DNA from 2 places in the Virgibacillus sp. DJP39 genome. Region 2 is predicted to be linked to the other one. Evidence: riboswitches for the same ligand, from Rfam matches in the RefSeq annotation. Region 2 holds a riboswitch; the other holds the start of a gene.
The links. A riboswitch is a leader RNA that binds a small molecule or an ion and turns the genes downstream of it on or off. The one in region 2 is predicted to bind cyclic di-GMP.
Positions count from the first base shown of each region.

Region 1 (3,421 bases), on a different contig from region 2:
GACTGTTCTGCAGATGCAGCTGCTTCCTCAACACCTGCTGCTGTCTCCTCTGAAACAGATGCAATTTCTTCTATTGATCTACTCATCTTTATACTATTTCCAGATATATCCTTAAGGTTCTCTGAAATGGTTTGAATTTTAGACACCACGTCGTTGACAGACTGATTTATTTTTTCAAAGGTGTCCCCAGTTACACCTATTTGTTTTGAACCTTCATCCACTGCTTTATAGCCATCTTCTAATGAAAGTGCAACACCGTTAGACTCTTTTTGAATTTTACTAACTATATCTGTGATATCCTCAACTGAATTGCTTACTTGTTCTGCCAGTTTACGAACCTCGTTTGCAACAACCGCAAACCCTTTACCACTTTCCCCAGCACGGGCAGCTTCAATTGCTGCATTCAAGGCTAAAAGATTCGTTTGGTCTGCAACATCTTTAATTACAGAAACTAATTTAGATATTTCTTTTGATTGAGAATCAAGCCCTCTAACTTTACCTAAAGCATCACTAACAATCTGATCAATATTTTTCATTTGTGCAACAGACTTTTTCATTAGCTTATTACCTGTATCAGTCATGATAAGTACATCCTGTGATGATTTGGAGACTTCCTCCCCATTTTCATAGGCTTGTTCAACTTTACTATTAAACTGTTCCATTAGTTCGGCTAAATCAGTAGCACTGTTTGCCTGTGTTTCTGCACCAGATGATACTTCCTGCATAGTTGAAGCGATTTGTTCACTACCGCCTTTTACTTCACTTGCAGATTGAATAAGTACCTCACTTTGACCAGTAACCCGTTTTGATGCATTAGTTACTTGATAGACAATGTTATGCAGGTTTTCCTTCATTTGATTTACGGAACCAGCCAATTCACTCAGTTCATCTTTGCTATTTGTGGTAATTGGTTCTCCCGTGAGATCTCCTTTTTCAATTTGTTCCATTCCACTTTTAATTCTTCTAATGCTCTGAAGCAGACCCTTTACAAAGAAGTAGACGATTGTTAGACCTGCAACAATGGAAATCACTGCCGTTATTAACGTCGTTTTTAAAATATCATTACGTAATAATGTTGCTAGTTTAGACATTTCGAAATCCATTCCAACTACACCTATCACGTTTCCGTTTGAGCCCGTGATTGTTTTTGCTAATGTAATGGTTGATTTACCTGTACCAGTATCAATATATGGAGTAGTCCAGACGACCTCTCCTTCTGCTTCAGTAGCTTTTTTATACCACTCGGTTGTTCGTGGATCATAACTAGTTAAATCAACTTCTTCTGGAGGAATATTATTTAAATAAAATGCGCCTTCATCTGTAGACATATATAGATTTAAAAGATAATCGTAGTCCGCAGAAACATCTTTAAGATATGATTCATAAAAGGAAGTTTTAATTGGATCATTTACTGTTGGCATATTTACAAACTCTTTTTCAGCATCAGTTGGAAATGCATATGTTTCTGGGTTCATCTCTGCTGATTTTGAGATCTTAGTTAGGACGCTCTCATACTTAGCAAATACTTCTTGTGACTTTTTAGACATTGCTTCTATATCTTCTTTTTGAAGTACTGCTTTTTCTAAAATGGCAGTTTGCTGATAGGAAAAATAACCTACTAAAGATAGTGGAATTATTAATAAAACTATCATGAAAATTGGTAATTTATATTTTATTAGTTTGAGTTTATTCATCTAGATTTCCCCTTTTTTTTCATACTTTTTTTGTGATAAAAAATAGCTATCCTAATTAATAGAATAGCCAACACAATTTAATATATATGTATAATTAAATTGACGTATTGGTAACCAGGCTGTCATGACATTTGGAATTTATCTTCCATGTATGCGGTAGACCCTAAGCTTTGCGTCCTATCCTTTCAGATAGTTTGCCTTTATCATTTATTATAGTACTTTTTATCTAGTTATAAAGTAATAGTAGTTTACTTCTATTTATAAATCAACAACAATCGACAATACAGGCATTGCTGATATTCTATATATCGACATAAACCCAAAATAATAAATAGTTGGAAATTAATTATTCATATGTAATCCATATCAGTACTTACATAGTGTTCCTATAACTCAATGATAGTTTTAGCTGATACGGAAGAATTTTATAATCTATCAAAATTAAGGTTGAAAAAGATTCAAATAAAGCATATAATTAAATCTGGTTCATCAGGGGGCATTAGCTCAGCTGGGAGAGCGCCACGCTGGCAGCGTGGAGGTCAGCGGTTCGAGCCCGCTATGCTCCATACTTTCCTAAAAAAAAAGAACGACACCACTTTCTCTAAAAGAAAATGGTGTCGTTCTTTTTTGTTGTCCTTCATCTAATTAATAGGGTATTAAATTTTCACGCCTTCTGGCCAATGTAGATCATGCTCTTCAACACTAGTAATCTCGTTATTTTCATCAACAAACACTACTTTTGGTTTTAGGTGTTCTATTTCTTCATCAGTAAATAGTCCTTGACTTAGAATTATAACCAAATCACCTGGTGAAAATAAATTTGCTGGCGGGCCGTTTAAACAAATACGATTTGAACCCTCTGGAGCTGGAATTGCATACGTCTTCCATCTGGCTGCATTTTTTAAATTTGCAATCTGCACCATTTCATATGGTTTTATATTAGCCTCTTTCATTAACTGATAGTCAATCGTTATACTACCAACATAATCAAGTTCAGCTTCAGTTACTGTAGCTCTATGTATCTTTCCCTTACACATCATTCGTTGCATGTAAAATTCCTCCTCAATTAATCTATCTAATTAGTATAAAGTAAACAATAGGACATCTCAACGATAAATAACTTAAAAATCGGCAAAAAAAGCTAAAACCCGAGCTTGCTGCCAATCGGATTTTAGCCTTTTTCACTATTTTATTTTTAAACCAGGATATATTAAGGAAGGCCAGAATACAAATCAGTTAATACCCTTTACCTTTTCACTTCATAACCACAACTTTCAATCGCTGCTTCAGCAAGCACTTGAAGTGAGTCGATGTACCTCCCATTTAGTAAAAGGTCGTGCTTTACAAGTGATAGCTCTGTACACCCTAAAATAATTTTATCGCAACCAGCATTAAACATAGCTTGTTCAACAGTTGTCCACTTCTCTCTGGTCACTGGCTTTCCTGCTTTAATGTCGTCATAGATAATTGACATGACGACTGATTGAATATAGGTATCCGAAACTGTATAATCTATCCCGAATTCCTTACATTCTGCTTGGTAAACGCCCGTTTGAATCGTACCAGTCGTTGCTAAGATCCCTATATTTTGATTACCATTATAGACTGCTCTTGAAACAGTCTCACGAATCATATTAATAACAGGTAAGTCAGTTCCTGCCTGAATACGATTTAAAAATGAATGAGCTGTATTACATGGCATTGCAAGCACTTCTGCACCGGTAGAT
Region 1 is NZ_JBMERP010000005.1:97,322-100,742, forward strand. Features, by position in the region: gene ACOI1D_RS03685 (methyl-accepting chemotaxis protein) at 1-1,694, opposite strand, end outside; cyclic di-GMP riboswitch class I at 1,801-1,903, opposite strand; tRNA gene ACOI1D_RS03690 (tRNA-Ala) at 2,188-2,260, shown strand; gene panD (aspartate 1-decarboxylase) at 2,351-2,743, opposite strand; gene ACOI1D_RS03700 (aspartate/glutamate racemase family protein) at 2,941-3,421, opposite strand, start outside.
Region 1: another riboswitch for cyclic di-GMP. It lies ahead of ACOI1D_RS03685 (methyl-accepting chemotaxis protein); the one in region 2 lies ahead of ACOI1D_RS18125 (hypothetical protein).

Region 2 (3,421 bases):
GCCGGTGCCCTGTCCTTTTGGTAAAAGAAGCTACAGGAAATACATTTTTCTCAACTAATCCATCTACTAAATCGCGATGTTTGATAAATTCAGAAGCTATTTCCATAACGTTGATTCGAGTTTTACGATGTTTCGGGCTTTGACTCTCCAACTCCTCAAATGAAATGTTAAACTTACCCAGTTTTTCATCGAGTTCTAAAATTTCTTCCACGAGGGCTGAAGTACTGGTCGATTGTTGGTACGACTCTAGAGACGCTTTCATTTCAGATCGATCATGTTCTAACTGATTGTCATCTGAAATAGGGTACAAATGACGTTTTTCTTTTCGGAAATAGTCAATTAGATCCCGTTGAATTAATAGATATACATAGTTTAGAAAGGTACGCCCTTTATCGTATTCAAATGTGTCTATTGCACGGTTAAAAGCAATCAGTCCAATACTGCTCTCATCACTGCTCCATGTCACATATCGTTTACAAATATGTCCAACAACGTTAATTATATATGGTTTATAATGCCGAATTAATCGTTCTCTTTCTATATCATTACCTTTTTTTATTTCTATCAAAGTTGCTTTTAACCTCGGCATTTCCATGATGTCCCTCCTTATAGAACCACTTAAAACACAAAAAGTTCTCTACTATATATCGGAGGTATATGGTTTTTAATAAAGGATAGCAACCATTTTTAATATGGATTACTATCCTTTATAGTTTCTTTTCCAATTGTTATGGTCTACCTGATATCTCTTCTTGTTTCCCTTTAGCTTCTTCTTGTTTCTCTTCTGCTTTTGCTTGTTCTTCTTCTTGTTTCGCTTGTGCTTCTTCTTGTTTCTCTTCTGCTTTCGCTTGTGCTTCTTCTTGTTTCTCTTCTGCTTTCGCTTGTGCTTCTTCTTGTTTTTCTACTGCTTTTGCTTGTGCTTCTTCTTGTTTTGCTTGTGCTTCTTCTTGTTTTTCTACTGCTTTTGGTTGTGCTTCTTCAGCTTTTTTAAGAGCTGCTAAGAATTTTTGCTCGGACTTTTGTTGATTCTCTAATGCTTTCGTAATACCTGCCTTCGCTTCTTCTGGAAGATCTTCGCGCTCTAGAAGTGCTTTTAGGTTTTCTGAACGTTTTTGACTATTTTCAACTACAATTTCTTCAACTGCTGATGTGTCTTCTCCAGCTTCTTTTGCTGCTTCAAGATCTTCTTCACTCTGTTTCACATGTTCTTCATAATCTTCTAGCAACTCTTCTGCCTTTTCTTCATTGCCTTCCTCAAAGGACAATTCTGCTTCATTTATTCGATCATCCGCATATTCATCTTGAAGAAGTGCTTTTTCACTATTTTCTTCAGTTAACTCATATTCTGCTTCCTCCATTACACGAGAGGTATCATAGAGATCTGAACTCGGATCAACAACTGATTTATCCTCAGCTGCATAAACATTCCCTGCAAATAATAAAAGTAGACCAAATGTAACACTAAATATAATCGTTTTCATTGTAATTCCACCTTTTTCTTAAAAGTATAGTACGCTTTGTTTAAATTTCTCTATCATTGCTTGGTTTATTTCATAATCTTCAAGAGGGGTCATAAAAATCAAAATTCCAACTTGTTCCTCTCCACTATTCAAATAAATATCTGTTCGAATGCTTTCTTTTCGGTTCGATTTTAATGAAAGATATCGCTCAGCCTCCTCAATCGCCTCGCTATTTCCAAACGATGCTTTCAATTCACTTTTGATATCATCTAATGACTTTTCATTCGAAATAGACGTTAAAATGGCTTTCACATTCCCATTTTGAAACATAATATTTTCTTTGTTTTTACTGGAGTTGTCTTGCTGTTGCCAACCTGGTGTTTCGATAACCCTAACTGTTTCGCTTTCATATAGGTAGTTCTGTTCCTCTTGTTTCTGTTCGGTATTATTTTTTTCATTTGGCTGTGCGCCTTCATTTCCACCATTTTGGCAAGCTCCTAATACGAATAAAATCATAAAAAATAATAGTATTACGCTTGTCCTGTTTTTCAACCTGTCACCTCCGTCCATTTCCTTATGACTTTAGTAAAGAGAGGGGTTTATAGCATTGGTCCGATGGCAGCTGGCTGACATAGAAAATTCCTTAGCCCCTTTAGCTTTGCGTAATCATCTTTCAATGATTTTGCCTTTCTCTCTATCTCACTTATCTATACGTACGCTTGTTTAAAATTTTGGGGGGGACGGACAAAATTTTAAAATATTATTACTACATTGGGCAATTAAGAAACTTACGCATATTAGTTTGATGACGGAAGCACAAAATGACCTAGCAGCAATCACGATAAAGGTTGGGTCATGGGGGCATGAAATCTACAATGGAGTTTTATACACATGTCTCCAAAAAGATAAAAAGACGCTTCCGTCAAAGTGAAAAACTTTGTACGAAAGACGCCATTTCTAATATAAATAGAAAATAAATGTTATTTTTTTGTGTATTTTTTAGCACGGGTGAAAAATGAACCAAAGCATTGATTTAACAGAGTTTGATGATGTATTCTACATCATGCCGCCCATATAATAACCATTAGAATACATAAAAATAGTTAACAAAAACCCTATTAAAACAACGTTAATGATTTTTACTTACGCATATAGAAATACGATATTAAAACTTTTCGGTCACTTTTCGGATACTAAAATAAAAGGATTTGAAACAAATAGAAGAGGTATTCTGTATGGATACTTTGTATTAAACCAATATAACGAATACATACAATCTATTGTTTTGTTTATATAAAGGGTGATTAATTAGCATATAAAAATGAAGAAGAGCTAGACCCTAGACCAAGGATTTTTAAAATCAAAGCAATACTAGAAATAGAAGGCAAAAAGGATATTATTGACTTAATAACTAGAGAGATCACTCTTAAAACAACTCATTGATAAATAAAAAAGGGGTGATAATATGCAGACTGCTACAATGATTATTTCAGGCGTTGCAATAGCCATTAGCATTGTAACGATTGTCATTTCATTAAAAACAAGGGCGAAAACTAAATAAAGCAAGTTTTTTAACTAGTGTAGGAATTCGTCAATTATATTTTTTCTCCCCTTTAAAAAGAACCTCCCATTGCAACTGGTGTGAAATTCTGAAACATCTGTTAGGTTATTTCTTTACCCACATTTTGTTTATAATATAATGAATTTAACTCTTCCAATTTGATTCCTTAATTTATTCCTCACCACTAGAAGGTCCAATTCTCACTAAATCACCTATAACAATTTAGTCATTCAAATCCATAATATTCATTAGCTTTTTCAATAATCTTTTCTTTGAATTTATCTGGAGAGTCTCTTATAATATTTTCAATTAATTTTTCTTTAAACTCTTGCTCACTTAAGTTCAATTTTTCAACTAAAAGAACTGTAAGAGTGTTTAATCTCGCATCATTGAAATACGT
Region 2 is NZ_JBMERP010000081.1:12,357-15,777, forward strand. Features, by position in the region: gene sigI (RNA polymerase sigma-I factor) at 1-595, opposite strand, end outside; gene ACOI1D_RS18120 (DUF5667 domain-containing protein) at 729-1,481, opposite strand; gene ACOI1D_RS18125 (hypothetical protein) at 1,500-2,012, opposite strand; cyclic di-GMP riboswitch class I at 2,075-2,157, opposite strand; gene ACOI1D_RS18130 (hypothetical protein) at 2,266-2,391, shown strand; partial or broken gene ACOI1D_RS18135 (hypothetical protein) at 3,248-3,421, opposite strand, start outside.